4 regions of the Simplicispira sp. 125 genome follow, and region 3 is predicted to be linked to each of the others. Evidence: predicted binding sites of a transcription regulator. Region 3 holds the regulator's gene; each other region holds the start of a gene.
The links. The regulator sigma-54, encoded in region 3, starts transcription at its own class of promoters, with help from an activator protein. The targets are predictions, from matches to a motif close to TGGCANGNAANCTGCTTT.
Positions count from the first base shown of each region.

Region 1: adh (aldehyde dehydrogenase) is a predicted target of sigma-54. The motif match lies at 1,949-1,966, and genes of this name have one in related genera.
Region 2: nirB (nitrite reductase large subunit NirB) is a predicted target of sigma-54. The motif match lies at 5,583-5,600, and genes of this name have one in related genera.
Region 4: glnA (type I glutamate--ammonia ligase) is a predicted target of sigma-54. The motif match lies at 2,044-2,061, and genes of this name have one in related genera.

Region 1 covers NZ_QEKM01000001.1:1,272,573-1,280,114, reverse strand. Annotated here, with positions in the region: gene C8D04_RS05790 (DUF779 domain-containing protein) at 1-292, opposite strand, end outside; gene adh (aldehyde dehydrogenase) at 355-1,875, opposite strand; gene C8D04_RS05780 (sigma-54-dependent Fis family transcriptional regulator) at 2,303-4,198, shown strand; gene C8D04_RS05775 (AI-2E family transporter) at 4,200-5,246, opposite strand; gene C8D04_RS05770 (2-oxoglutarate dehydrogenase E1 component) at 5,490-7,542, shown strand, end outside.
Region 2 covers NZ_QEKM01000001.1:525,482-533,023, reverse strand. Annotated here, with positions in the region: gene C8D04_RS02505 (L-serine ammonia-lyase) at 859-2,244, shown strand; gene C8D04_RS02500 (branched-chain amino acid ABC transporter substrate-binding protein) at 2,373-3,533, opposite strand; gene C8D04_RS02495 (CBS domain-containing protein) at 3,917-4,357, opposite strand; gene C8D04_RS02490 (DUF4148 domain-containing protein) at 4,670-4,966, shown strand; gene C8D04_RS02485 (DUF4148 domain-containing protein) at 5,039-5,335, shown strand; gene nirB (nitrite reductase large subunit NirB) at 5,669-7,542, shown strand, end outside.
Region 3 covers NZ_QEKM01000001.1:2,688,427-2,695,968, forward strand. Annotated here, with positions in the region: gene C8D04_RS12575 (wax ester/triacylglycerol synthase family O-acyltransferase) at 1-709, shown strand, start outside; gene C8D04_RS12580 (DUF922 domain-containing protein) at 760-1,275, shown strand; gene C8D04_RS12585 (M14 family metallopeptidase) at 1,336-2,430, opposite strand; gene C8D04_RS12590 (M20 aminoacylase family protein) at 2,427-3,638, opposite strand; gene C8D04_RS12595 (RNA polymerase factor sigma-54) at 3,820-5,388, opposite strand; gene lptB (LPS export ABC transporter ATP-binding protein) at 5,672-6,439, opposite strand; gene lptA (lipopolysaccharide transport periplasmic protein LptA) at 6,451-7,173, opposite strand; gene C8D04_RS12610 (thiol:disulfide interchange protein DsbA/DsbL) at 7,345-7,542, opposite strand, start outside.
Region 4 covers NZ_QEKM01000001.1:1,477,961-1,485,502, forward strand. Annotated here, with positions in the region: gene C8D04_RS06695 (hypothetical protein) at 1-390, opposite strand, end outside; gene glnA (type I glutamate--ammonia ligase) at 579-1,994, opposite strand; gene C8D04_RS06705 (molybdopterin-binding protein) at 2,163-2,984, opposite strand; gene C8D04_RS06710 (EI24 domain-containing protein) at 2,981-3,895, opposite strand; gene C8D04_RS06715 (hypothetical protein) at 4,020-4,304, opposite strand; gene C8D04_RS06720 (hypothetical protein) at 4,539-5,063, opposite strand; gene C8D04_RS06725 (FKBP-type peptidyl-prolyl cis-trans isomerase) at 5,147-5,671, shown strand; gene C8D04_RS06730 (glycine zipper 2TM domain-containing protein) at 5,732-6,214, opposite strand; gene dut (dUTP diphosphatase) at 6,404-6,850, opposite strand; gene C8D04_RS06740 (hypothetical protein) at 6,847-7,311, opposite strand; gene coaBC (bifunctional phosphopantothenoylcysteine decarboxylase/phosphopantothenate--cysteine ligase CoaBC) at 7,333-7,542, opposite strand, start outside.

The DNA of each region.
Region 1 (7,542 bases), 1.4 Mb from region 3:
CTGGGCCTTCTAGGGAGAAGGTGGAACCACTTCCTTCGGTGACGTCAATGATCAACTGGCTGTTTTTCCAGTATTGATACTGGGACTCGCTGATATAGAAGGGGCAGCCTCCGATTTTCCCGAGCAGCAGGTCGTAACGGCTTGGGGTCAGCTCGCCTTCGAGGTAGCACATCGGCGCACTGCCATCGCAGCACCCGTGTGATTGATAGAACATCAATGCCAAACCGTGCTGCTCTTTGAGGCGATCGATCATGGCCTCGGCAGCAGGCGTCGCTACGACACGTTCGGGCATGGCAGTCCTTTCAAGGTCGGTTGCTGAGAGAAAAAAGGCGGCCAGAGGCCGCCCGTCCTACGTCAGAAGAAGCCGAGTGCCTTGGGGCTGTAGCTTACGAGCAGATTCTTGGTCTGCTGGTAGTGGTCGAGCATTACCTTGTGGGTTTCGCGGCCAATGCCTGATTCTTTGTAGCCGCCAAACGTGGCGTGAGCGGGATAGGCGTGGTAGCAGTTGGTCCACACCCGGCCTGCTTGGATGGCGCGTCCCATACGGTAGGCTGTGCTGCCGTCCCGTGTCCATACCCCAGCGCCCAGACCGTAGGGTGTGTCGTTGGCAATCGCCAGGGCTTCAGCTTCGTCTTTGAACGTGGTGACTGCCAGCACAGGGCCGAAGATTTCTTCCTGGAAAATGCGCATCTTGTTGTGGCCTTTGAACAGTGTTGGCTGGATGTAGTAGCCGCCCGACAGGTCGCCGGGCAGCTGTGCGCGGTTGCCCCCGATCAACACCTGCGCACCTTCTTCCTTGCCCAATGCAAGATAGGTCTCGATTTTTTTCATCTGCTCAACGGAGGCCTGGGCGCCCATCATGCAGTTGGTGTCAAGTGGGCTGCCCTGCTGGATGGCTTTGACACGTGCCAGAGCGCGTTCCATGAAGCGGTCGTAGACCGATTCCTGGATAAGTGCTCGGGAGGGGCATGTGCAGACCTCGCCTTGGTTGAAAGCAAACAGCACCAGTCCTTCGATGGCTTTGTCAAAGAAGTCGTCATCGGCATTGGCCACGTCGGCAAAGAAGATGTTGGGCGACTTTCCACCCAGTTCCAGCGTGGCCGGAATCAAGTTGTTAGCCGCAGCTTGCGCAATGACTCGTCCTGTGGCGGTGGAGCCCGTAAAGGCAATCTTGGCAATGCGGCGGCTGGACGCCAGCGGCATTCCCGCCTCACGGCCATAACCGTTAACGATGTTCAAAACTCCGGGAGGCAATAGGTCGGCAATCAACTCCATCATGACCAAGATGGATACCGGCGTGGATTCCGCCGGTTTGAGTACCACGCAGTTGCCAGCGGCCAGTGCCGGTGCAAGCTTCCATGCAGCCATCAGAATGGGAAAATTCCAGGGAATGATCTGGCCAACGACGCCCAGGGGTTCATGGAAATGGTAGGCAATGGTGTCGCCATCGATTTCGCTCAGACTACCTTCCTGAGACCGCAGACAGCCTGCAAAGTAGCGGAAATGATCCGCGGTGAGGGGAATGTCTGCATTCAGCGTTTCACGAATGGCCTTGCCGTTATCCACCGTTTCTACGTAAGCCAATAGTTCCAGGTTTTGCTCGATACGGTCGGCAATTTTGAGGAGAATGTTGGAGCGCTCTGCGGCAGGGGTGCGACCCCATTTTGTCGAGGCGGCGTGTGCGGCATCCAACGCCAGTTCAATGTCTTCTGCAGTAGACCGTGCAGCCTGGGTGTACACCTTGCCGGTGATGGGAGTGACTACATCAAAGTACCCACCCTTCACCGGTGCAACAAACTTGCCGCCAATAAAATTGTCATAGCGGGGTTTGTATTTGATCTTCGCGTCGGGGGAGCCGGGGAGGGCGTACAGCATGGAATGTCTCCTTGAATGAATGTGTTGACCATGAAGCGATCCACGATTCCCGTGGGCAGTCTTCGCAGGACGTTACGCACAATGCATGCCAGCCTTTGTTTGGGTAGTTTGATGGCGTGAAGCCAGTGTTCTTGCTGGTTTAAGGCGAAAGCGAGGCTGTACCGGGTGTCCCAGTGTGCTGCCAGGTGGTACAGGGTGTTGCAAAACAGAACAACTGGGTGGGTTTTCCTGCTGAAACTGAAATACACCCTGGCGCACAATGGGCCTGTCACCATGTATGCCGCAATGGCGACGCCGGAGATGGCGCACCCATCCTGGCCACTGAACCATCAGGAGACAAACGGCCATGCCCCCTTCCGCTCTTCCGGATAGACCCGTTCCGCGCCTGCTCAGACAGGCACGCCGCCAACTGATGAACAGCGGCAGCTTGCCGCCCGACATGATTCAGTCGGAGTTATCCCGCTCCTGGTTGCGAAGCTGGAATGCCGGTTTACAGCCTTGCGGTCGAACTCCAGGCGTCCCGCATGCTTCTGCTGCACAACTGGCCCGGGCGCTCGAAATTCAGCGTGAATTGGTCGCGCATGCGCGACCAGTGATGGAGTTTTTGTTCGACCAGACACGCGACAGCGACAGCATGGTGGTGCTGGCCGGGACGGACGGCATGCTCTTGCATGCATCAGGAGACCCTCAGTTTGTGGACCGTGCCGAGCGAGTCGCGTTGCGCCCGGGTGCCACATGGCATGAGCAATACCGCGGTACGAATGCGATTGGCACGGCACTTACGGACGATCGTGCGCTGGTTGTGCACGCCGATGAGCATTTTCTTGAGCGCAATGGTTTCCTGACCTGTGCCGCAGCCCCCATTCACGCCCCCGATGGCCATTTGCTGGGTGCACTGGATGTGTCCGGCGACTACCGTGGCTACCATCGTCACACCCTTGGTCTGGTACGGTCGGCCGCGCGAATGATTGAGCACCGGCTGTTTGAGACGCGGCACGACCTGCGCCAATGGGCTGGATTGCGATTGCGTCTTCATGCCCAGCCTGAAGGTCTGGGAACCATGACGGAAGGTTTGTTGGCAGTGCGGGGGGATGGTGTGCTCGTCGGCGCCAGTGTTTCGGCCCTCGATCTTCTAGGCCTTGTCTGGCAAGACCTGGGACAGGTGCGGTTGGATGCAGTTTTGGTGGAACCACTAGACCAGTTGTTCGATTGGTGTCAGCGATCGGTGCATATTCCGCGGGTCGTACACACAACATCAGGAGAATCCGTCTGGTTGCGGGCCGAGACGGGGCGTTCGCTGCAATACACGCGCGGCGCGCAGTCACAGTTGCCCGAGGCGGGGCAAAGGAAGGATGCGCTGGCGGCGCTGGACACGGGTGATGCAGTGATGCAAGCAGCGATTGCGCGTGCACGCAAGGTGATGGATAAGCCGATTCCCTTGCTGCTGCAGGGGGAGTCGGGCGTGGGCAAAGAGATGTTTGCCCGGGCCGTGCACGACAGCGGCACACGCTGCACAAAAGCCTTTGTCGCGGTGAACTGCTCCGCTTTGCCCGAGAACCTGATAGAGGCCGAACTGTTTGGTTATCAAGGGGGCGCATTTACCGGTGCCCGCCGCGAAGGCACGCCTGGGCGTGTCCGAGAGGCACATGGCGGAACCTTGTTTCTGGATGAGATCGGAGACATGCCGTTGTCTTTGCAGGCCCGGCTGTTGCGTGTCCTGCAAGAGCGCGAGGTCGTGCCCTTGGGGGGTGGAAAACCTGTGCCAGTGGATTTTTCCCTGGTCTGCGCAACCCATCGGCAGTTGCCTTTGGAGATGCAGGCAGGACGCTTTCGCGAAGATCTGTATTACCGCATCAATGGTCTGACACTGCAATTGCCCGCTTTGCGTGAGCGCTCCGATTTTGACCATCTCTTGGAAACTCAGCTCTCGCGCCTGGTGCCCGATCGCCCGATTGCCGTTGCTGCTGGATTACGCGACAACTTGCGTCGGTATCCCTGGCCGGGGAACGTGCGTCAGCTGGCAAATGCCTTGCGCACGGCCTGCGCGCTGCTGGAAGAGCACGAATCCATCATCGACTGGCACCACCTTTCCGATGACTTGGCGCTGGCCCTCGGATTGGGCGTTGCTGCCCCAGACCAAGCAGGCGCGGCTGGTAGTGAGGCGGTAGACGTGAGATTGGCGAAGCTTCAGTCGATTTCGCGCCAGGCCATTGCTCAGACCGTTGCGGCTTGCGCGGGCAACTTGTCCGAGGCAGCCCGGGTGCTGGGTGTCAGCCGCAATACCGTCTACCGGCGCCTTCGGGAAGTGCCGGGGGGCGACTGATTCAGGGGCCGGGGGGCGTGACCAGGTCCCAGATGGCGATGAACAATGCAGCGATCACGGGCCCGATGACAAAACCATGCAGGCCGAACAGGGTCATGCCGCCAAGGGTAGAGATGAGCACCACATAGTCGGGCATCTTGGTGTCTTTCCCCACCAGGATGGGCCGCAAGATGTTGTCCACCAGCCCGATCACTCCCACGCCATAAGCTGTCAATATGCTGCCTTGCCATACAGCGCCTGTGGCAAAGAAATAGATGGCCACCGGGCCCCAGATCAGACCGGCGCCTACAGCCGGCAAGAGGGACAGAAAAGCCATCAGGACCCCCCACAGTACGGGCCCTTGAATTCCCAGCACCCAGAAAATGAATCCCCCCAGCAAGCCCTGCGTGGCGGCCACCATGATGTTCCCCTTGAGGGTGGCGCGGATCACGGTGATGAACTTGCTGCTCAGATCCTGTTTATGGCTTTCGTCCAGCGGAATAGCCCTGCGGATACGCGCCCCCAGCGCCTGGCCATCGCGCAACAAAAAGAAAAGCAGATACAGCATCACGCCAAAGCTCACCACAAACTGAAGGGTGTTCTGCCCAATGTTCAGTGCGCGGGTCGCCAGCAACTGGCTGGCCTGCACCGACACCGTAGACAGCTTGTGCTGCAGTGCGGCCACACTGGTCAGATCCAGGCTGTCGAGCAGACTCACGGCCCAGGCGGGCAGGGCGGCAATGACCTGCTGCACATAGGTGCCGAAATCCAGTTGGCCCGAGCGCAGCCGCTCGTACACATGGGTGGCCTCCTGCACAAGCGAAATGCTCAGCAGCGTCATGGGCAGGATTACCACCACCAGGCACAGCAGCAGGGTCGACAGCGCAGCCAGATTGGGCTTGCCTGGCATGCGTTTACGTACCTTGCGGTGCAGCGGCGAGAAAAGAATGGCCAGCGCAACACCCCAAAAAACGGCTTCATAAAAGGGGAAAAGAATCGCTGCGAAGGCCACGGAGACCGTGACCAGGAGCAGCAAGAGGGTCTTGTTCTGGAGCGTAGGCTGGTTCATGGGTGTGTGTCGGTTCGGCAACAATGCAAGGCGCTGAATGTACGCCAGAGCCGCATCGCGCGGACGGTGTGCATGAAACAAATGAGGCGCAACGGCGCCAGGTTTCAGCGATCAATGGCACAATCGAGTTCGTACCAGGCCCTTCCCCAGCCACAGTCGCATCCGCCAACCGGTTCAGCCGTGTCGCGGAAGGTTTGTTAAACCACCAAATGCTTTCTCAAGGAAAGCGGAGGTCAGCGGAATATGAGCGAGACAACGTCCGTCTATCAAGCCTATCAAGGCAACACCTACCTCTTCGGCGGCAATGCGCCCTATGTCGAGGAAATGTACGAAAACTACCTGGCCAACCCCGGTAGCGTCCCGGACACCTGGCGAGAATATTTTGATGCCCTGCAGCATGTGCCTGCGGTGGATGGCAGCAATGCCAAGGACGTGCCCCACATGCCGGTCGTCAATGCCTTCGCCGAGCGCGCCAAGGCAGGTGGTACCAAGGTGGTGGTGGCCAGCGCCGATGCCGAAATGGGCCGCAAACGTACCGCCGTGCAACAGCTCATCGCTGCATACCGCAACGTGGGACAACGTTGGGCCGACCTGGATCCGCTCAAACGCACCGAGCGCCCGGCCATTCCAGAACTCGAACCGTCGTTCTACGGCTTCAGTGACTCTGACCTGGAAACGGTGTTTGACGCCAGCAACACGTTCTTCGGCAAAGAAAAAATGCCGCTACGCGAATTGCTCAACGCATTGCACGAAACCTATTGCGGCACCATCGGTACCGAATTCATGTATGCCACCGACCAGAACCAGAAGCGCTGGTGGCAACAAAAGCTCGAAAGCATTCGCAGCAAACCTAATTTCAGCCCAGAACGCAAGAAGCGCATTCTGGATCGCCTGACGGCGGCCGAAGGCTTGGAACGTTTTCTGCACACCAAGTATGTCGGCCAGAAGCGCTTTTCGCTCGAAGGGGGCGAGAGCTTCATTGCCGCCATGGATGAACTGATCAGTGCAGCAGGTGCGCGGGGCGTCCAGGAAATCGTGATTGGCATGGCCCACCGTGGTCGGTTGAACGTGCTGGTCAACACACTGGGCAAGATGCCCAAGGACCTGTTCGCAGAATTCGACCACACTGCGCCTGAAGATCTGCCCTCCGGTGACGTGAAGTACCACCAGGGCTTTAGTTCCGATGTTTCGACCCCTGGTGGCCCCGTCCATTTATCGCTGGCCTTCAATCCTTCTCACCTGGAGATCGTGAACCCGGTGGTCGAAGGCTCTGTGCGGGCTCGCATGGACCGTCGCGCAGACCCGCAAGGCAAGCAGGTGCTGCCTGTGCTGGTGCATGGTGACGCGGCTTTTGCTGGCCAGGGCGTGAACCAGGAAACATTGGCATTGGCACAGACCCGTGGTTATTCCACCGGCGGCACAGTGCACATCATCATCAACAACCAGATCGGCTTCACGACCTCTGATCCGCGCGACATGCGGTCCACGTTGTACTGCACGGACATCGTCAAGATGATCGAGTCGCCGGTTTTGCACGTCAATGGCGACGACCCTGAAGCCGTCGTGCTGGCCATGCAGTTGGCGCTGGAATTCCGCATGGAGTTCTGCAAGGACGTGGTGCTGGACATCGTCTGCTTCCGCAAGCTCGGCCACAACGAGCAAGACACCCCCAGTCTGACGCAGCCCCTGATGTACAAGAAGATCGGTCAGCACCCCGGCACGCGCAAGTTGTATGCCGATCGCCTGGCCACGCAGGGCATGGGCGAAACCCTGGGCGACGACATGGCCAAAGCCTACCGCGCCGCCATGGATGCTGGTAAGCACACGGTCGATCCGGTGCTGACCAACTTCAAGAGCAAGTACGCAGTGGACTGGAGTCCGTTCCTTGGCAAGAAGTGGACTGATGCTGGCGACACAGCGATTCCGTTGGCCGAATGGAAGCGCTTGGCCGAGAAGATCACCACCATTCCAGAGTCTGTTTCACCGCACTCCTTGGTGAAGAAGGTCTATGACGACCGCGCTGCCATGGGCCGTGGGGAAGTCCCGGTGGACTGGGGCATGGGCGAGCACATGGCTTTCGCTTCGCTGGTGGCCAGTGGCTATCCGGTGCGTCTGTCGGGCGAAGACTGCGGTCGTGGCACCTTTACGCACCGCCACGCGGTCATTCATGACCAAAAGCGCGAGAAGTGGGACGTGGGCAGCTACATTCCGCTGCAGAACGTGGCGGACAACCAGGCGCCTTTTGTTGTCATCGATTCCATCCTGTCGGAAGAAGCGGTGTTGGCTTTCGAATACG
Region 2 (7,542 bases), 2.2 Mb from region 3:
GGCAACCTGCGGTGCGCGGTCACGGGGTGCGCCGTGGAACTCGCTTTGCGCCTTCGGCGCGCCGCTCGAACAACCACGGCGAGTCAGATCACGAAGCGGGTGTGTCCTGCGGCACACCCGCCACCCCGCGCCCTGCGCTCCTCGGCGCATACAGAAGGGGCAGGGAAAGTCCAAACAGCCGCACGGGCCATCGCTTTGCTCGGCCTGGCCTGCGCAGCGCGAGGCGCTTGCGCCCGCGAATGCAGGGGCGAGCGCAGCGATGGCCCGTGTGGATTGCGGTCTTCAAACCCCCTTCTGGCTGCGCCTGCGGCGGGGCGTTTGCGGGGTGAGCATGCGCGCCCCCGCGCGCATGCTTCGTGAACTGACTCGCCGCGTCTGTCTGAATGGAGCGCCGCAGGCGCGCAGTGAGTTACGCGGCGCACCCCGCAAGCGCCCCGACGCAGGTTTGCCCCTTCGCTGCGCGAAGGGGTCGCAGACTGTGGGGCGCGTTTCTTTGCCTCCTTGCTTATCGCGCGACAAGAAAGGAGGTCGCCCGCCGGGGCGAGACCCGGCCTCCGCCCTCAACCGCCCCACCCGGCGCCTCTAAAAGAAAGATTCATGCCCCGCAATCCCAGCTGAAGTAAGTCCCAAATATTTGAGGCAGAACAGCCTCTAACGCTTACCAATAAAGCGCAAAAAGCTATTTATTTCATAGCAACCACACCACCTCCACCGCACAAGGCGCCCCACACGCTCAGGGATAGCGATCTTGCAGCCCCACTCGCACACACCTACCGTCAGCACCACCGATCCACGGCACCCACGGGGTGCCTTTTTGTTGGCCCCTTTTGCGCCCGGCCCCCGCGCACCCCACACACCATGACCGTCAGCGTTTTCGACCTCTTCAAAATCGGCATCGGCCCGTCCAGCTCCCACACCGTGGGCCCCATGATCGCGGCGCGCCATTTCGCCTGCCAGCTGCAACAGATGCCGGGGCTGGCCGCCGTGCATGGCGTGCGCGTGGAGCTGTTCGGCTCGCTAGCCGCCACAGGCATCGGCCACGGCACCGACCGCGCCATCCTGCTGGGGCTGGCCGGACACGAGCCCGACCAGATCGACCCCGAGCACATCACCCCGGCCATCGACACCATCCGCAGCCAGCAACGGCTGGCACTGCTGGGCGAACACCCTGTGCGCTTTGTGGAAAAGGAACACCTGCTGTACCGCCGCAAAAGCCTGCCACGCCACCCCAATGGCATGCGCTTTGCAGCCCTGGACGCGCAAGGAGCCGAAACCACCGTGGCCGAGTACTTCTCGATCGGCGGTGGCTTTGTGGTGGATGCGGCGGGTGAGCGCGTACTCAATGGCAGCGCGCCTGGCAACGCCACATCCACGGCACCCTACCCCTTTACCAGCGGCGCACAGCTGCTGGCACAGTGCCAAACCAGCGGCCTGGGCATCGCGCAGATCATGCGTGCCAACGAAGCGCAGTGGCGCAGCCCCGACGAAGTGCAGACGCAGTTGCGGGCCATCTGGCACACCATGGCTGGGGCCGTACGGCGCGGCTGCGCTACAGGCGGTACCCTGCCCGGGCCAATGCGCATCCGGCGCCGGGCTGCAGAGCTGCAGCGCAGCCTGAGCAGCAACCCCGAGGCTGCGCTGCGCGACCCGCTCTCCATGCTGGACTGGGTCAACCTCTACGCCATGGCCGTGAACGAGGAAAACGCTGCCGGGGGCCGCGTGGTGACGGCGCCCACCAATGGGGCGGCCGGGGTGATCCCGGCGGTGCTGCACTACTACATTAACTTTGTGCCGGGCGCCAACGAGGCGGGCATTTTCGACTTCCTGCTCACGGCAGGCGCCATTGGCAGCATCTACAAACTCAACGCCTCGCTCTCAGGCGCCGAAGTGGGCTGCCAAGGGGAAGTGGGCGTGGCCTGCTCGATGGCAGCCGGGGCTCTGGCCGCCGTGCTGGGTGGCACACCCGCGCAGGCAGAGAATGCGGCCGAGATCGGTATGGAGCACAACCTGGGCATGACCTGCGACCCCGTGGGCGGGCAAGTGCAGATTCCCTGCATCGAGCGCAACGCCATGGGCGCCATCAAGGCCATCAATGCCGCGCGCCTGGCACTGCGCGGCGACGGCCAGCACGTGGTGTCGCTCGATCAGGTGATCAAGACCATGGTGCAAACTGGCGCCGACATGATGTCCAAGTACAAGGAAACCTCGCGCGGTGGCCTGGCCGTGAACGTGGTGGAATGCTGAAAGATAGACACACCCCTATATCGCTACACGCTGCAAGAGAAGGGGGGGGAGCCACCAGCGCGCAGGGCAAGCCTTTGCGCGGTGGCCCCTGGCACAGGCTTGCCCATTTCACGCGCCGAGCAGCACGCTTACCAGCGGTCTGACCGCATGCGCAGCTCCCAATTGCCGCGCCGCAGTTCATACACGCCCACGGCGGCGTAGCGCTGCTCGCCTTTATCGTCCCAGGTCATGGTGCCGGTCACCGGTGCATAGCCGTTGATGGAATGCATCGCGGCCGTCACATCCTTGGGCTTGGCCGACTTGGCCTTCTGCAGCGCTGCCGACAGCACATACATGCTGTCGTAGGTGTAGTGGCCGCCATACGCCGGGGGCTTCTTGAAAGCCTCAAGGTACTTCTCCAGGAACTGGCGACCGGTGACGAATTCCTTGGCCTCCAGCACCGGCGAGGTGGCAAAAATACCTTCGATGATGCCGGCCGCCTTGGCCATATCGGTGGTTTTGATCGTGTCACCGCCGAGCAGGCGTACCCGGGTGTAGTCGATCTTTTTAAGCGCCTCAATCAGGGCCACAGCCTGAAAGTCATTCAACGTGGAGACGATGACCTCGACATTTGCGGCCTTGATTTCCTCCGCCAGCTTGTCAAACGCCACCGTCTTGTCGTCAAACGACTGGCGCAGCACCACCTCGCGCTTCTCGGCCTTGAGCTGGACCACGGCGCCATCGGTCAAGCCCTTGCCATAAGGCGTCCCATCGTCCAGCGCGGCATAGCGCACAGCCCCAAACTGCGACGCAGCAAACGAGCCAATGGCACGTGCCTGCAGATCGTCGTTAGCCACCATGCGGAAAGTGGTGGACAAGCCCAGCTGCGTGAACTTTGGGTTCGTGGAGATCGCAATCTGCGCAATATCCTTGGCACCGTAAATGGGCGCTGTCTCGATGCTCACGCCCGAATTGAGGTGCCCAATGACAGCCACGATCCCCGCATCCACCAACTGCTGCGCCACGGCTTTGCCTGTGGCAGCGTCGGCCCGGTCGTCCATTGCAACCACCTCCAGCGTGACGCGTTTGCCGTCAATGGCGTAGTTGTTCTTATTCAACTCGCTCACGGCCAGGTTCACGCCATTGAGCAAATCCTGCCCCAGGGCGGCCAGCGGGCCACTCAACGGCTGCGCTACCCCGATCTTGATGATGTCAGGGATATTGCTGCAGCCCGTCAGCAAGCCGCTGGCCGCCAAAGGGGCAAGCGCCAGTCCGGCAGTGAAATGGCGCCGTTTCAAAGAAGTCGTCATGCAGGAAACTCCGTCCAAAAAATGTTTGTGACTGGGTGTATACAAGGGCCTTGACCTCAGGCGTGACCGGGAAAGCCCTGCCATTAGCAAGTTTCAGGCATGAAAAGGCCGTGCAATACATCTTTCTGTACGGAACTTGCGATAACACCGCCATAAATGGCTTACGTATCGTGGCGAAGATCCTGGCCGTGACCGGCCTATTAGCATGCCCAGCCGCTGGCCAATCGCTTGCGGCAGCAGGCCACATTACCCATCAAACAAGGTGACTTGGAGTGTCAAATCCGCTGATTCATCCCGCATCAGCTGCATCGAAGGCTGATCTAAAGCCAGTGGACTACCCTCAGTCAAAGAGGCAAACCCGACCCAGGGGGGCTTGCCGTCGTTCAGCGGCGACCACCTGTGATGTAGTGCTCCAGCTGCTCGATGATAAATTTCTGCTCGGAGATGATGTCTTTCACCAAGTCACCGATGGAGATCATGCCCAGCAGCTTGCCGTCGTCCACCACCGGCAGGTGGCGCAGGCGCTTGCTGGTCATCAGCTGCATGCACTGCTCGCTGGTCTGGGTGGAATGCACGCACAGCACAGACGTCGTCATCACGTCGCGCACCAGGGTTTTGTCCGAGGTACGGCCCATGAGGGCAATCTTGCGGGCGTAGTCGCGCTCGGTGATGATGCCCACGATGGCGTCGTTCTCCATGACCAGCAGTGCGCCAATGCCCTTGTCGCCCATACGGCGCAGCGCTTCTAGAACAGTGTCCGTGGGCCCGATGGACTGCACGATGGAATCCGGTTTGGACTTGAGAATTTCGGCTACGACGGTCATGGAACACCTCCCTCGGGATAACAGGCTGCAAAAGCCTATTTCAGCCCATCCACGCCCATAGCGCAACGGGGCCTTGTACCAAGTTGTGTGCTGCCGTGTATACGCCCGATTTCTCACCCCAGACACGCCAATTATTCCAAATACCGGAATAGTCAATTATAGACTGAGTAGTTTTTTCATGACCAATAGGGGCGTACAGTTCAACCCATCGATGAGACGAACCCGCTAAGGCGACTCACCGAAACCGCCCCGCAGGACTCGATGGCTTCTGCGGCCAGCGGATCCACAGAGTACGTTTGAAAGGACACCATCATGAACACCGCACGCATTCTCTCTATTGCCGCCGTTGCCGCTTTTGCCTCGATCGGCGCACAAGCCGCCGAACTCAATGGCGACCTGTACGGCACCGACTTCGAAGCCCGCGTCCAGTCCACCCGCAGCAGCGCCGATGTGCGCGCCGAAGGTCAGCAGGCACTGGCTAGCTTTGCCAAGGGCCCTGTGGCCGACCACGCAGCCCGCGCTGTCAGCACCCAGGACCGCACCGCTGTGCGTGCAGAGGCCGTGACCGCCGCCCGTGCAGGCCTGATCGCCACTGGCAACCGCAGCTAAAAACCCCGGCGCCTGCAGACCTGGCAGGCGCCTTGAGCACCCCACCATTTTTTCTGCATCAAGGACACCACCATGAACACCGCACGCATCCTCTCCATTGCCGCCGTTGCCGCTTTTGCCTCGATCGGCGCACAAGCCGCTGAACTCAATGGCGACCTGTACGGCACCGACTTCGAAGCCCGCGTCCAATCCACCCGCAGCAGCACCGAAGTGCGCGCCGAAGGCCATGCAGCACTGCCTAATTTCGCCAAGGGCCCTGTGGCCGACCACGCAGCCCGCGCTGTCAGCACCCAGGACCGCACCGCTGTGCGTGCAGAGGCCGTGACCGCTGCCCGCGCCGGCAAAATCGCCACCGGCAACCGCAGCTAAACACTGCATTCCGACGCCAGAATTCTGGCGCCCCACAAGGCCCGCACCGTGCAAACGGTGCGGGCCTTTCGCTTTCTCTCTCGGTATGTGCGCCGCCATGGCGCAGACGCACCTTGCGACGCACCAGGCGCTGGCACAGCACCCCAGCATGGTGCAAACGCCTCAGGCACCGCACGGTTCTGGCCTACCGCACTGCCAGGGTGCGCACTCCTGTACCCATAGACAAAGCACACAAGCATTTCAACGCTGGCACGGTCATTGCATTGCAGTGCATACAGGCGCACATCCAACGCGCCCATGTTCTGCAATGCAATTGCCCAGGGAGGGGCTCCGATGAAAAAACCCAGGCTGGTCATGGTAGGCAACGGAATGGCCGGTGTGCGCACGCTCGAAGAGCTGCTCAAGATCGCACCCGGCCTGTACGACATCACGGTGTTCGGCGCCGAGCCGCACCCGAACTACAACCGCATCCTGCTCTCGCCCGTGCTGGCGGGGGAGCAGACGGTGGACGAGATCATCCTCAACGACTGGTCCTGGTACCAGGACAACGGTATCACCCTGCACACGGGCTGCACGGTCACCGATGTAGACCGCGTGCACCGCGTGGTGCACGGCACCAGCGCAGCGGGCGAGCAGATCAGCGCCGAATACGACCGCCTTATCCTCGCCACGGGCTCCAACCCGTTCATCCTGCCCTTGCCGGGCAAGGAGCTCGACGGCGTGCTGGCCTACCGCGACATTGCCGACACGCAGGCCATGATCGATGCGGCGGCCACCTACCAGCATGCGGTCGTCATTGGTGGCGGCCTGTTGGGACTGGAGGCCGCCAACGGCCTGATGAAACGCGGCATGCAGGTGACCGTGGTGCACGCCAGCGAATGGCTGATGGAGCGCCAGCTCGACAGCGTGGCCGGCAAGATGCTGCAAAAGTCGCTGGCCGAGCGCGGCATGCAGTTCCTCATGCAGGGCCAAACTGCTGCGCTGCTGGGCAACGAGAACGGCCGTGCAGACGGGGAAGAGGCCCCGTCGAAACAACGGGTCCGGGCCGTGCAATTCAAGGACGGCACCGAGGTGCCCGCCGACCTGGTGGTGATGGCCGTGGGCATCCGCCCCAACACGCAGCTCGCCGAAAAGATGCGCCTGCACGTGAACCGTGGCATTGTGGTGAGCGACACGCTACAAACCACCACCGACGCGCGCATCTACGCCGTGGGCGAGTGCGCGGCGCACCGGGGCATTGCCTACGGTCTGGTGGCGCCGCTGTTCGAGCAGGCCCGCGTGTTGGCCAACCACCTAGCGGAGTTTGGCATTGACCGCTACCAGGGCTCGCTCACGTCCACCAAGCTCAAGGTGACGGGCATCGACCTGTTCTCGGCCGGGGACTTCCAGGGCGGCGCGGGCACCGAGGAGATCGTCATGAGCGACCCGAGCGGCGGCGTGTACAAGAAACTGGTGCTCAAGGACGACAAGCTTATAGGCGCTTGCCTGTATGGCGACACGGTGGATGGCAGCTGGTACTTCAAGCTGCTGCGCGACGCCCGCCCCGTCGGCGACATCCGCGACAAGCTGATGTTTGGCGAATCCAACATGGGCGACGCCGGCCACCAGGGCCACAACAAGGCCGCCGCCATGCTGGACAGCGACGAGGTGTGCGGCTGCAATGGCGTCACCAAGGGCACCATCTGCAAGGCCATCAAAGACAAGGGCCTGTTCACGCTGGACGAGGTGCGCAAGCACACCAAGGCCAGCGCGAGCTGCGGGTCGTGCACCGGCCTGGTCGAACAGATTCTGATGTTCACCGCCGGGGGCGACTACTCGGCCACGCCCAAAACCAAGCCCCTGTGCGGCTGCACCGACCACGGCCACCAGGCCGTGCGCGACGCCATCCGCACGCACAAGCTGCTGAGCACGGGCGCGGTATTCCGTTTCATGGACTGGAAGACCCCCAACGGCTGCCCCGGCTGCCGCCCGGCCATCAACTACTACTGCATCAGCACCTGGCCCAAGGAGGCGCAGGACGACCCGCAAAGCCGCGCCATCAACGAGCGCAGCCACGCTAACATCCAGAAGGACGGCACCTATTCCGTGGTGCCCCGCATGTGGGGTGGCGAAACCACGGCCGACGAGCTGCGCCGCATCGCCGATGTGGTGGACAAATACAAAATTCCCACCGTCAAGGTCACGGGCGGCCAACGCATCGACCTGCT
Region 3 (7,542 bases):
CACGCTGCTCAAGGGCATGCCCGGCAACGCCAAGCGCGTGGCCTGGTGCCCGCCGCTGCCGCTCGACGAGGTCAAGGCCATCGGCAAGGCGCTGAACTGTTCGGTCAACGACGTGTTGCTGTCCTGCGTGGCCGGCGCCATCGGCAGCTACCTGCGCCGCCACGGCGACGACACCGCGGGCAAAGAAATCCGCGCCATGATCCCGGTGAACCTGCGGCCCATGGAAGAGGCCTGGAAGCTGGGCAACCATTTCGGCCTGGTGCCGCTGGTACTGCCCATCGGCATCACCAACCCGATCGAGCGTGTGTATGCAGTGCGCAGCCGCATGGCCGCGCTCAAGGGCAGCACGCAGCCACTGCTGGCGTTTGGCCTGCTGGCCGTGGCCGGCCTGCTCATCAAGCCGGCGCAGGACGCCCTGCTGGGCCTGTTCAGCCGCAAGACCACGGCCGTGATGACCAACGTGCCCGGCCCGCGCGAACCGCTGGCGCTGTGCGGCTCGCGCGTGACGCAGTGCATGTTCTGGGTGCCCCAGTCGGGCCATGTGGGCCTGGGCGTGTCCATTCTGAGCTACGGCGGCGGCGTGCAGTTTGGGGTCATCACCGACACCCAGCTGTGCCCCGAGCCCCAGCAAATCATCGACGCCTTTGCACCCGAATTCGCCGCGCTTTCTACCCTCACGATGATGCTGCCGTGGGGCGAGGAAGAGTAACAGCCGCGCTCTGCACGGCCCCGGCAGTTGCGCTGCTGCTGGCCTGCAGCATGGCCTTTGCGGAGGTCACGGAAGAACACGCCGAGCAGCCGTACACGGTGGACGTCCCGCCTGGCCAGACACTGCGCCAGGCCCTCAATGCGGCCACCCCCATCCGCGAGGGCGGGCAGCGTTTTCATGGCCATACGCAGTGGAACGTGCACTGGAATTTCTGGTGGAACCGTGATGCGGCCGGGCACTGCCGCATCGCCCGCGTCAGCACACGGCTGTCCACCCGCATCCAAATGCCCGTGCTGCGCACCGCCAGCGATGCACAGCAGGCCCGGTTCGCACGCTATGCCCGGGCCTTGCACCAGCACGAGCAGGGCCATGTGCAGTTCGGCCGCCGGGCCGCGCAGTCCATCGACCAGGGCATCGCCGCCCTGTCCGAGGCCCCGGACTGCCCCACTCTGGAGCGGCAAGCCAATGCATTGGGCCACCGCTTGCTGGCAGAACAGGCCGCGCTGGAAAAAACCTACGACCGCGACACACGGCATGGTGCAACACAAGGCGCACAGGTTGATTGATGCTATATATTTTATAGCTTATAGCGCTTACCGGATAAGCGCTTGAGCCCTAAAACACTATCAATCAAGCCCCTGCACTGCCTGGAACAAGGCCTGCCGCGCCTGGGCAATGATCTGGCCTTTCCAGGCATCGGTGTCGGTGCAGAAGGCCGCCAGCATCTGCGCCTTGATCTGTGCTGCCAATGCTGTCGGCGCCTCCGGGTGGATGTGAAGCCAATGCTCGGCACGCAGCGCCTGCAGCATGTCCAGAATGGGCAGGGTGCCGTACTCCATGGCAATGCCGGTGTACTGGGCTTGCGGACATTCGTCGTAGATGGCGGTCCACATCAGGCCCGTCAGAAACGCTGAAGTGGACGTTCCATCGTAGAACGAGGTAATGGGTGTCGCTCCGTTGCCCCCCCACCATTGGCGGGCACGCGCAAGGGCGGCAGGATCGTCGCGCCCGGCATAGATGCGCTCGCCATGGCCGCTGGGCCCCAGGCCGGTGTGCAGGTCAATCCAGCCGATGCGCTGGGCCCGGCTGCCATGCTGGCGCAGCACCTGGCGCAGGGTGCGGTTGCTCCAGGTGGGCGCCGTGCCGCCAAAGAACATCCCCTGCGCAAATTCATGCTGCCCCTGCGAGATGGCGGCCTGCCAGGCCGCTTCGCCCCGGGTGGCGATGAACTGCTCCACCGCCGCTACGTTGTCGGCTGCAGGCGGCCAGGTGGACGGCAGCAAAAAGGGCTCGACCTCGCGGTAGGCCTCATTGACCGGCAAGGGGCGGCTGAAGTCCTGGAAGTTGCGGTTCAAATCCACGTTTTCGTGCGTGGTGCGGCGGGTGTGCGAGAAGCCATAGGGGTTGAGCGCGTGGATATAGAGCACGGCCACGCCGTGCGCGCGCGCTTCTTCGCGCCAAGCGGCATCGTGCAGCGCATAGACCTGCACACCGCTGCCGCAATACCCCTCGACCCCGTGGCAGGCGCTGCTGACGATCAGCAGCTTTTCGGCGTCCGGTGGGCCGTCGCGCACAACGTCCATGGCCAGGTCTTCCCCATCGCGCCCCTTGAGCGGGTGGGCGTGCGACTCGATCGGCAGCCCGGCGGTGGCCGCGGCCTCCAGAAACTGCACGCGGGCGCGGGCGTAGCTGCCAGCAAAGGCGTCGGTGATCCCGATCATGCGGCGCCCTTAGGCTGGCCCAGCCATTCGTTGGCCAGGCGCACCCAGTAGGTAGCGCCCAGCGGGATGAGCGCATCGTTGAAATCGTAGCTGGGGTTGTGCAGCGTGCACGGCCCGCCGCCATGGCCCATGGCGCGGTGGTCGCCGTCGCCGTTGGCAATGAAGCAATAGGCCCCGGGCAGGGCTTGCAGCATGTAGGCAAAGTCTTCGGCGCCCATGGTGGGCTCCTGCGCCAGCACGTTGGCATCGCCCACGATGGAGGCCATCACCTTGCGGGCAAACGCAGCCTCCGCGGGGGCGTTGACGGTGGGCGGGTAGTTGCGCACGAATTCGAATTCGCACTGGGCGTCGTGCGCGGCGCAGGCATGCTGGGCAATCTGGCGCATGCGTTGCTCGATCAGGTCGAGCACCTCCAGAGTGAAGGTGCGCACCGTGCCTTGCAGCTCGCAGCTGTCGGGCACCACGTTGGTGGCTTCGCCTGCGTGGATCATGGTGACCGAAATCACGCCCGCATCCACGGGCTTTTTATTGCGGCTGATGATGGTCTGGAACGACTGCACCATCTGGCAGGCAATCGGCACCGGATCGATGCCCGTGTGCGGCATGGCGGCGTGGCCCCCTTTGCCCCGGATGGTGATCTTGAATTCGTTGGACGAAGCCATCACGGGTCCGGGACTGACCGCAAACTGGCCCACCGCCATGCCTGGCCAGTTGTGCATGCCAAACACGGCCTCCATGGGAAAGCGCTCAAACAAGCCATCCTTGATCATCTCGCGCGCACCACCACCGCCTTCCTCGGCCGGCTGGAAGATCAGGTAGACCGTGCCATCGAAATCACGATGCTTTGCCAGATGCTGCGCCGCTGCGAGCAGCATGGCGGTGTGCCCGTCGTGGCCGCAGGCGTGCATCTTGCCCGGGTGCTGGCTGGCATGATCGAAGGTGTTGAACTCCTGCATGGGCAGCGCATCCATGTCGGCGCGCAGGCCGATGGCCCGGCCACACGCGCCGCCGTCGCGCCCGTGCACGATACCCACCACCCCGGTGGTTCCCATGCCGCGGTGGATGGGAATGCCCCAGTCGGCCAGGTTTTGCGCCACCAGATCGGCGGTGCGCAATTCCTCGAAGCACAGTTCGGGATGGGCGTGGATGTCGCGGCGCACCGCAGCAATGAGTGCTGCCTGGGCAGCGATGGAGTCGATGACTTTCATGGACGGTAGCTCCTTCTTCGCAACAGTCTACCCATGCCGGAGAGGCTGTGGGCCAGGAGCAAACTCTGCCCAGCACGGCGAATGGTTATCAACCCCCAGCACGGCGACGCCACGGGCCCTTGCCATCACGCGGCAACCGCCGGTTCGCGGTCATCGGCCCGCCAACACCGCGCACCTGCGTCTACAGCGCCTTGCGCAAAGTGGTTGTGGGTATCTTGAGCGCTTCGCGGTATTTGGCCACGGTGCGGCGTGCACACTCGATGCCTTGTTCCTTGAGCATGTCTGCCAACTGGTTGTCGGACAGCGGCTTGGCAGGGTTTTCGGCGGCGACGAACTGCTTGATGAGCGCGCGCACGGCCGTGCTCGACGCATTGCCGCCGGTGTCGGTGCCCAGGCCCGAGCCGAAAAAATACTTGAGCTCGTAAGTGCCCTGCGGCGTGGCCATGTATTTGGCCGTGGTCACGCGCGAGATGGTGGATTCATGCAGGCCCAGCTCGTCGGCGATATCGCGCAACACCAGCGGCCGCATGGCCAGTTCGCCATGCACGAAAAAATTTTTCTGCCGCTCGACGATGGCGCGCGAGACACGCAAGATGGTGTCAAAGCGCTGCTGGATGTTCTTGATGAACCAGCGCGCCTCCTGCAGTCGCTGCTGCAAGGCCTGGTGTCCATCCCCCCCTTTGTGGCCGCGCAGGGCTCCGGCATAGATGTCGTGCACACGCAGGCGCGGCATCACATCGGGGTTGAGCTGCACATTGAACTGCTGGCCACTGCGGCCCACACGGGTCACGAGCACATCGGGAATCACGATGTTGCGCTCCACATCAGCAAAGCGACGCCCGGGGCGCGGTTCGAGCCGGGCGATCAGGGCCATGGCGGCGCGCGTGCGCTCTTCGCTGGTGCCACACAGCGCAACGAGGCGGCGCACATCACGGCGTGCCAGCAACTCCAACGGTTGCCGACAGATGCACAGCGCGTTCTGCACTGTGCTGGGATTTTCAACGCCGTCCTGGAGCAGTGCCTGGAGTTGCAGGGTGAGGCATTCCGCCAGATTGCGCGCCCCCACACCGGAGGGCTCCAGACTTTGCAGCAGCCGCAGCGCCACGGTGAAGCGGTGCACCAGCTCTTCGATCTGCTCCAGATCGCTCTCGCCTGCCAGCCCCAGGGCCAGGGATTCCAGGGAATCCTCCAGATAACCGTCGTCGTTCAACGATTCGATCAGGTATTGCAGCGCAGCCCGGTCCAGTGCCGACAGGCGCAGCGCCAGTGCCTGTCGGTGCAGAAATGCCGTGAGCGACTCATGGCCATGCGCCAAATCGGCAGCGTCGGCTTCGCTGTCGCCATCGCTGCTGCCGTTGTTGCGCGCAGGGGCGTCGCCCCCCCATTCGCCATCGTCTGCGGCCATCTCCGTGGTGCCGTCGCCGCCCCAGTCGGGTTCATCGGAGGCACCCACAGAATCCGCATCATTTCTGCCTTCAAGGCTTGATGTACTTACGCCATCAGCTCCTGAATAAATAGCAACCTCAGCCGCCGCATCGTCCCCTTGTGCAGGTACGTCGGACTGGGCCAGACCGAACTCCTCGCGCGGCGCATCTTCCGTATTGCGTTCGAGGAAAGGGTTTTCATCGAGCATCTGCTCGATTTCCTGCGACAGCTCTTGCGTGGAAAGTTGCAGCAGGCGGATGGATTGCTGCAGCTGCGGCGTCAGTGCCAGATGCTGCGAAACGCGCAGTGAGAGACCGGGCTTCATGAGAGCACTTTCACCCGGGCCGGCAATGGTTTTGCCGCCGGGTCGCCCCAAGGCAAAACGCGACCCCCTTGGGGGGCAGCGACCACACAAAGTGAGGGAGCGTGGGGGCTATGTTTTGCCGCCGGGCCGCCCCCAAGGCAAAACGCGACCCCCTTGGGGGGCAGCGACCACACGAAGTGAGGGAGCGTGGGGGCTATGTTTTGCCGCCGGGCCGCCCCAAGGCAAAAAGCGGCCCCCTTGGGGGGCAGCGACCACACGAAGTGAGGGAGCGTGGGGGCCACACTCACATCCGGAAATGCTCGCCCAGGTACACGCGGCGCACCTCGGCGTTGTCCACGATTTCAGACGGCGTGCCCTGGGCCAGCACATTCCCGTCGCTGATGATGAAGGCGTGGTCGCAGATCCCCAGCGTTTCACGCACGTTGTGGTCGGTGATGAGCACGCCAATGCCGCGCTCCTTGAGGAAACCAATGATGCGCTGGATCTCGATCACGGCGATGGGATCAATGCCGGCAAAGGGTTCATCGAGCAGGATGAACCGTGGCTGTGTCGCCAGCGCGCGGGCGATCTCGACGCGGCGGCGCTCGCCACCCGACAGAGCCAGCGCGGGAGAATCGCGCAAATGGTCCACGCGCAGCTCCTGCAGCAACGCGGTGAGACGCTCTTCGATCACGGCTGCAGGCAGCGGTTGGCCCTGGTCATCGCGCTGCAGTTCGAGCACGGCGCGCACGTTTTCCTGCACCGTGAGCTTGCGAAAGATGGAGGCCTCTTGCGGCAGATACGACAGCCCCAGGCGCGAGCGCCGGTGGATGGGCATGTGCGCCACCGACTGGCCGTCGATGCGGATATCGCCCCCATCGCTGCGCACCAGCCCGACGATCATGTAAAACGATGTGGTCTTGCCCGCGCCATTGGGCCCCAGCAGGCCGACCACTTCGCCTTTTTGCACTTCCAGCGAAACGTCTTTGACCACCTTGCGGCTGCCATAAGACTTGGCCAGGTGCAGCACTTCCAGGCGGCTCGTTGGCGCGGCTTGCGCGCCCGCAGGCATCGATGGGGCGCTCACTTGGCACCACCGCCAAGCGTGGTGCTGGAACGCAAGCCCGGCGCCGAAGCTGCAGCCGCTGGCGCCGCGGCCGTGTCAGGCACGACCTCCTTGGGCGACAGCACGGCCCGCACGCGGCCACCACTGGCCGGGTTATCACCGGTTGTTTTCTGTCCGTCCACGGTGAACACATCGGTCTGGTTGTTGTAGACGATCACGGCACCCGTGATGGCGTCGTTGACCACAGCACCCCGCAGGCGGCGCAGCTCGGCATTGCGCACAAAGCGCACCGTGTCGCTGCGCCCGTCGTACTCGATCACTTCGCCCTCGCCTTCGATGAACTCTTCGGGAGCACCTGGCGCTCCATCGCGCCGCTGGCGGAAGAACGCCCGGCGCCCGGCGTCGGCTGTGACCACGCCGGCTTGGTACCCATCGGCATCTTGCCGCACTTCGAGGCGGGCGCCGCGCAGAACGATGCTGCCCTTGGTCATCACGACACGGCCGGTAAAGACGCTGGTTTGCTTAAGGTCGTCGTGGCGCAGCGCATCGGCCTCGATGTTCATGGGCTTGCTCCGGTCGGCCTTTTCTGCCTGCGCCCCGCCCACCCCAGCCAGCAGGGCCAGAGACGCCAGGGCAGGCACCCAGCGGCGCAGGAGGCAGCCTGCCTGCCGCGCTTGCACGTGCCTTGCTCGCGCGCCCGGACTGCGGTCGCCCGGAGGAATCGAAGAATGAATGTCCATGCGGCTTTCCAGAGAAGCATACCCTTCCAGGGCACGCGAAATGTGCAGGGCACGAATCTTGCAAGCATTGTAGCCCTGACACTGTTGCGTCATAAACCCGGGGCGTAAAAAAGCCCGCCAGGGGCGGGCTTGTGGCACGCAAAGGCCTGCGCACTGTGCAAGCGACGCTGTCTAGCCCTTGGAACCTGCGCCCTTTTGCACCACGCCTGCAAGGTATTCCACTACCTGCAGCACGCCCGAAAGGCTGCCGGCCATGGTGCCGTCGGTGTAGAACCGCCCGGCCACACCCATGGAGGGGACACCCTCGACGCCATAGGCCTCCTGCAACTGTGCAGCGCGGCGCACCTGGCTCGCCACGTTGAAGGAGCC
Region 4 (7,542 bases), 1.2 Mb from region 3:
CAGATCAAGCGCGTTGCGCTCGGGCGCCCCGTTGTTGTATTCCTTGGTGAGTTCAGCGTGGCGCGCTTCCGCCTTGCGCAATTCAGACTCCAGGATGGCACGGGCGTCAGCGTCACGCGCACGCTGGTCATTGGGGTTCACGCGGGGCGCGGAAGGCGGGGAGGCAGACTGTTTGGCCCCTGCAGCACCACTGGCCGGGACATTGCGTACGCCCTCGACAACCGTGACGTTACCTCCTTCAACCGGCTTGCAGCCCCGCTCCTTAGCCTGATTGGCATTGTTGGTGTACTCATTGCCACAGCGATAAATACGATCCTGTGCGCCCACTGGCGCCACCATCAGGGCAAGAAGGGTCAGAGCAGGTAGCGAGGAGAGAAAGGTCTTTTTCATACAGTGTGCTCGCACGCATCGTGCAGGGTTGCTTCTTAGTATCACCCAAACAGGGCCGATCTCCAATCCAATGTATGCATTGAACTGCAACGAAATGCCATGGGATGCACCGTGGCGCCCAGGGTTCCCCAGAAAAAAAGCGGCCCGGAGGCCGCCTTTAAATGTGCTGTTTCAAAAGCGCTTCACGCTTACAGCGAATAGTACATATCGTATTCGACCGGATGCACGGCCTGGCGGAAGCGCGTGACCTCGCCCATCTTGAGTTCGATGTAGGCATCAATCATTGCTTCGGAAAACACACCGCCCTTGGTCAGGAAGGCACGGTCGGTATCGAGCGCATCCAGCGCCTGGTCGAGGCTATGGCAAACGGTGGGCACCAACTTGTCTTCTTCGGGTGGCAAGTGGTAGAGGTCCTTGGTAGCGGCTTCGCCGGGGTGAATCTTGTTCTCGACACCGTCGAGGCCTGCCATCAACAGCGCAGCAAACCCCAGGTAAGGGTTCATCAGTGGATCAGGGAAACGTGCCTCGACACGGCGGCCCTTGGGGTTGGATACATACGGGATACGGATCGAAGCCGAGCGGTTTTTGGCCGAATAGGCCAGCTTCACCGGGGCTTCAAAATGCGGCACCAGGCGCTTGTAGCTGTTGGTGCCTGGATTGGTAATCGCATTGAGCGCACGGGCGTGCTTGATGATGCCGCCGATGTAGTACAGGGCGTAGTCCGACAAACCGGCGTAGCCATCGCCAGCAAACAAGTTCTTGCCGTCCTTCCAGACCGACTGGTGTACATGCATTCCCGAACCGTTGTCGCCTGCGTAGGGCTTGGGCATAAAGGTAGCGGTTTTGCCGTAGGCGTTGGCAACGTTATGGATGACGTACTTTTGCAGCATCGTCCAGTCGGCGCGCTGCACCAGAGTGCTGAAACGTGTGCCAATCTCGTTCTGACCAGCACCAGCGACTTCATGGTGGAACACTTCCACCGGAATACCCATCGACTCCAGAATCAGCGACATCTCGGCGCGCAGGTTGTGCGTGCTGTCCACAGGCGGAACCGGAAAGTAGCCGCCCTTGACCGTAGGACGGTGTCCGCGGTTACCGCCTTCGAGGTCGCGGCCCGAATTCCAAGGGGCTTCGTATTCTTCGATCTCATACATCACCTTGCCAGGTTCGTTGCTCCATCGCACGCCGTCAAAGATGAAGAATTCGGGCTCGGGCCCAAAGAACGCCGTGTCGCCCAAACCCGAGGCCTTGAGGTAGGCCTCAGCGCGCTTGGCAATGGATCGCGGGTCGCGGTCGTAGGCCTTGCCGTCGCTGGGCTCGATGACGTCGCAGCTCAAGATCAACGTCGTCTCTTCAAAGAAGGGGTCGATGTTGGCAGTATTCGGGTCGGGAATAAGCTGCATGTCCGACGCCTCGATACCCTTCCAGCCGGCAATCGACGACCCGTCAAAGGCATGTCCGGACGAGAACTTGTCTTCGTCAAAGTGCGACACCGGCACCGTGGTGTGGTGCTGCTTGCCAAGGGTGTCGGTAAAGCGGAAGTCGACGAATTTGACTTCGTTTTCTTGCACCATCTTCATTACATCTGCAACGGTCTTGGCCATCGGGTACTCCTGGGAAAAGCGTTGGTTAAAAATATTTTCTGCAATATGCAAAGCAGTTTGCATGCCAGCCATCTGCGGGTTCTGACGGACACCGGGCAAAGCGCACACCTCGCACCACCGGCCTTTGCACGCATTTTTTTGGTGCAAAACGTTACAAAACCGCCAATATTAAAGTGTCCGCACCAATTCAGGGCCGCACGCCGCACCAACATTGTGCAAACCACGAACCAGATCCGCCCAAGCCGCAGGCACCAGGGATGCGGGGCCCTTGACTCCGAGCTCGATATGGCGACCGTATTGCGGATGATCCACACTCGGGAGGCTGAACACCCGGATTGGGGGATAGCTGTCCTCGATGTGATGCATCAGCGGGGTCAACATGGCTTCAAGCCCCCCAAACACGATGATCGAATGCTCGACCTGCGGTGCACGGTTGAAACAATGGGGGTAGTCGGTGTCCAGCGCCCACTCGATCATGGGCCAGGCCATGACCGGAAAGCCGGGCACGCAATACACCCGCCCAGATCCTGCCCCGGCGCAACTGAACCCTGGTATCTTGTTGTAGGGGTTTGGAACAATCGAGGCCCCCACCGGAAAAACGCCCATGTTCAGGCGGTGCACGTTATCGGGCCGGTCAGCCTCATACAACGTCCCCTGCTCACGCGCCATTTCCTGCATGCGCTCACGGATCAACAACTCAGCCTGAGGGTGTAACTCCAACTCCACGCCCAAGGCGCGGGCTGCACATTGGCGTGTGTGGTCGTCTGGCGTGGCACCGATGCCACCCGTCGAGAACACCACATCACCCGAGGCAAAAGCCCGCTGCAAAGTGCTGGTGATGCGATCCGGATCATCGCCGACGTAGTCGGCATAAGCCAACGGCAGCCCGCGCGCACCCAGTATTTCAATCACCTTGGACAGATGCTTGTCCGCACGCTTACCCGAAAGAATCTCATCACCGACGATGATGAGGCCAAATTGCTGCGTCATTTGTCAACAGACTCCAGAAGCGGCGGACGATCATCCGGGGATGGCGCCAACGAGGAAGGCGCCTCCAGCACTTCGACGGCATCTAAGCGGGCAGGAGCCATCGGCACCTCAGCCCTCAGCCGCTCCAGGGCGGCCAGGCAGAAGTGGGCAAACCACAGGGAGGAGAAAGCGAAGACCAGCGTGTAAATCCAGATGGCCAGTGGGATCAAAACGAAAAATGCCGCAGCAAACAAAATGCCTGAAGCCCAGACGATCGCTGGCGCGGCCCCCAGATACCCACAAAGCACGCCAATACCCAGCAGAGAAATGCGGTAGCGGCGAAAAATTTCTGTGCGCTCCGCACGGCTGGCATGTTCTGCCAACGCATCGAAAGCCATCACGCGGTACGTTAGCCAACCCCAGATCAGCGGGGGAAGAATCAGCACAAGGGGCGGTATCAACCACAACGGCATGGAGGCCACCATTGCCATCAAGGCCAGAACCGTAGAACCAATAGACCAAGCCAAGCTGACAATGAAAGAGCCGCCTTTTTTCCGTTCCAGTGCATGAAATCGCCGCTGCGACACCAGAGAAACCAACGCGGGAGTCATCAGCATTGCGACCAATAACAGCGAAACGACGACCACCAACGGGGTCACCAAGGCGACCACCATCAGGGGCGCCACATAGGCTTTGGCATCACCCAGACCCAGATTGGCGAGCCACCCCCAGAAGCCTTCCATCAGGCCCCAAGAATCCAGCCAGCTGTGTGCCATCGCAACAGCCGCATCCCAATACCAGTGGCTCAGCCCCAATGCCAAAGCACCCATCAGCAGCAGAGGCAGCAGCGACAAAGCAATCACACGGGGATGCATGCAATACACCACGGCGCGCCAAAAAGAATCAAACAGGAAGGCCATGGCGGCAAGCATACCTGTTGTCAGAGACACCGTGGGAAGCCATTCCCCAGACACACCACATACAAAAAAGCCCCGTCCCAATGGGGGTACGGGGCCTTTGGCAAGCCCCAAAGGGCTTGCACAACACTACATGCGCTTACTTGGCAGCGGAAGCGGCATCGGTGGCGGCCTGGACGGCGGCGCCAGCAGCAGCGGCTGCGTCGGTTGCAGCAGAAGCAGCGCCGGTTGCAGCAGCAGCGGCGTCAGTTGCAGCGGCAGCTGCGTCGGTTGCAGCAGCTGCCGCTTCCGATGCGGGTGCAGCAGGTGCAGCAGCAGGCTCAACAGCCACGGGAGCGGGTGCAGGAGCCGGCTCTTCCTTCTTGCCGCAAGCGGCCAAAGCAGCGGCAGCAATCAGGGTGGCGATGATGAGGGATTTGTTCATTTCAGTTTTTCCTTGAGGACGATCAAAAAAACAAAAAATGCCACAACTTCCAGCCTCTTGCAGCCCGGTTCGCTCTGGCAGAGATTGCTCCGGTGGAGCACATTTACAACTCAGTCCAAGATTATATTAGGTATTCGTCAATACTGGATAATACCGAGCAGCGCAAGAAATGCCCCTGTGTTGCGAACAACTGACAAAAATCTGACTTTTACTGGCGGAATTCTGACGTCACCATTAAAGCCCCAGCGTTGTTGAAGCAAAACCGGGGGAACTTTTACTCCGCACCCACTCGACAAGAACTTCATGCAAGAACACGCGGCGCGCCGGCTCAGTGTCTGTCACGCCTACACAACGGTCGGGATCGAGCCGGTGCAACACCCAGCCGGGTGACCAGATCGCACTGGGAATGTCCAGCGCGTCTGCCATAGGACTGACGCGGCAAGTCAGGATATGGTCCCAAGTACCCCGCCAGCGCACGAGGCGCGCATGGCGACGGATCATTTCATCGTAGCTGCGCGCCAGCAAGGTCATGCGGCGACCGCTGCGGGCCCACTCCTCCAGCGATTCGATGACGGCCCGCTCACCCAGCGGCCAGTCGTGAAAATTGGCATCACTCAGGATCATTTCACGCCAACCCTCCCGGGCTGCCGTAGCCAAGGCATCGCGCACCAGTTGCTGGAATGCTTCACGACCATTGAAGCGCCCTACAGGCAATTCGGGGGGAGCCGGGACGGTCGCGTCGGGCATATCTGCGGTCATCTTGATCTCCTTGGTCTACAACCACAGCCCGGCAAAACCTTTGCCTCGCCACCGGCCGACGGTCAAACTGCGACAATTCTCCTATGGAAATCACAGAACAATGTGTGGTCGCACTGACCTGGACGCTCAAAGACACCTTGGGCGATGAACTCGATATCCTCGACGAGCCCGTCGAGTTCTTCGTAGGTGGCAGCGATTTGCTGGCCCGTATCGAAGAAGCATTGCAAGGCCACAGCGTGGGGGCCAAGCTGTCACTGCACCTTGAGCCCGAAGATGCTTTTGGCGATTTCCAGGAGCAACTCCTCTTTCTGGAACCCAGAGCCATTTTCCCGGCAGAGCTGGAAGAAGGTATGACTTTTGACGGCACCGCCCTGCCCGAAGGCTGCAGCGCTGAGGCGCCGCGCGATGCTCTCTACACCGTGACGGAGATCTATCCCGAGCACGTCGTTCTGGACGGCAACCATCCACTGGCTGGTATTGCACTGCGGCTGCACCTGACGGTGTGCGGTGTGCGCGAAGCCACCGAAGAAGAGGCGAACCGTGGTACGGCGGGCACCGGGTTCTTCCGCGTTCAACCCCAACCGCCTGGCAACACGCTGCTGCACTGAGGAGTGCGAGCCTTGCAAAACAAGGCCCGCACTGGGCAACCCGGTGGCGAGCAACTTTATTTAGTAGCGCGAAATCTGCCCGTTGGTGGTGCGGACCCTGTCGCCCACGCGCAAATCACCCACCGAACTGACGTCATAGGCACGATAACCGCCTTGGTCGAGCTGGATGGAAATCCGATAGACCGTGCTGCCATAACCGGGGTTATTGCGCTCCTCGATGGCATTGCCTGCCAGGGCACCGCCCACCACGCCCACGGCCGTGGCTGCGGTACGGCCGCTGCCCTTACCCACCTGGTGACCCAGCACACCACCGACCACAGCGCCCAGCACGGCACCTGCCCCTGTTGAAGCACCCCGCTGCTGGCCTTGCAGCATCTCTATGTTGGCTACACGCCCATACTCCGTCCCAGCGGGTGCCTGGGCCGGATAGCCCCCACTTTGACCTTGGTAAGAGCCTGCAGGGTACTGCGCAGGTGCCTGGCGATAAGGCGCACAAGCGGCCAGCGCACCGGCCAAAAGGGTGGTGCCTGCAAGCAGGGCCATTCGGGAAAAATTCAATTGACGCACATTGCTCTCCTCAAATCATCAAATCAAAACCGTTCGGGTTGGCTGCCATTGAACCATGCGACGCCATACTCGTAGCGCCGGGCAACGGCTGGACGCCAGGCCAGACAAGGCCCCGCTCCGGTGTAAGCCAGCGCCTACAAAAGCAGCATGCGACTGCGCCGCCCATCAAGCGGTGCCTGAAGAACCATACCCCCGTTCACCCCGCTCGGTAGGGGCGAAGTCCTGCACCACATTGAACTGCGCCTGCACCACGGGAACGATCACCAGCTGTGCCAGCCGGTCCAGGGGCTCCAGCGTGTAGCGTGCCTGGCTGCGGTTCCAAGCGCTCACCATGAGCTGACCCTGGTAGTCGCTGTCAATCAGGCCGACCAGGTTCCCGAGGACGATGCCGTGCTTGTGACCCAGCCCCGAGCGTGGCAGGATGAGCGCCGCATAGCCCGGATCACGCAAGTGAATGGCAATGCCGGTGGGCACCAGCTGCCATGCATTGGGCTCCAGCACCAGGGGCTCGTCCAGGCAAGCCCTCAGATCCAGTCCCGCACTGCCTGGGGTCGCATAGGCGGGGAGCTGATCCGCCATGCGCGGGTCGAGAATTCGGACATCGATCTTCACTTCTTGCTTTCCTTGCTTTCTGTAGTGCGTTGTTTGGCCAGTTGCGCCAACCGCTCTTGCAGTTGGGCCATGGAAGGCTTGCCTGGCCCCTGAATCTCCGATGTCAGCTTCGCGAAGGCCCGGCTGGACAAGCTGCCCAACACCCACCAGAGCACGCCCGCAACTGCAACCCCCATCAAAGTGCCCTTGCCCCACACCAGAAAGGCCGCGCCCTGCACCACAGCGAACAGCAGTAACAGTGCGCGCACCAGCTTCAACACCCCCTGAAAAGGCGCCAGCACCTGGATCAGATCGGGCGGTAGCCCGGCACCGCTCGCAACAGTGGACGCACCGTCCTTGGGCTCGATCGGCACAGGTTCAGACGGACGCTGCACCGAAGGAGGACGGCTCAGGCGCTCCACATAGTTTGCAAAATCGCCATCGGGTGGCGTATCCCATTCGGGTTTGCTGGGGCCTGGCATGGAACAATCTCCGGGGAGCAGTCAGGCCTGCGCCGATGGCAGCCGACGCGCAATCTCAGTGACCAACTGCTGTGCAAGTGCGCGCTTGGAGGCACGCGCCAGCTCGCGATGCCCCTGGGCGTCTACCAGCAACAAGGCGTTATCGTCTTGTCCGAAAGTGGCTGGACCGATATTGCCCACCAACAGGGGAACACCTTTGCGCGCGCGCTTGGCCTCGGCATGCCGCAACAG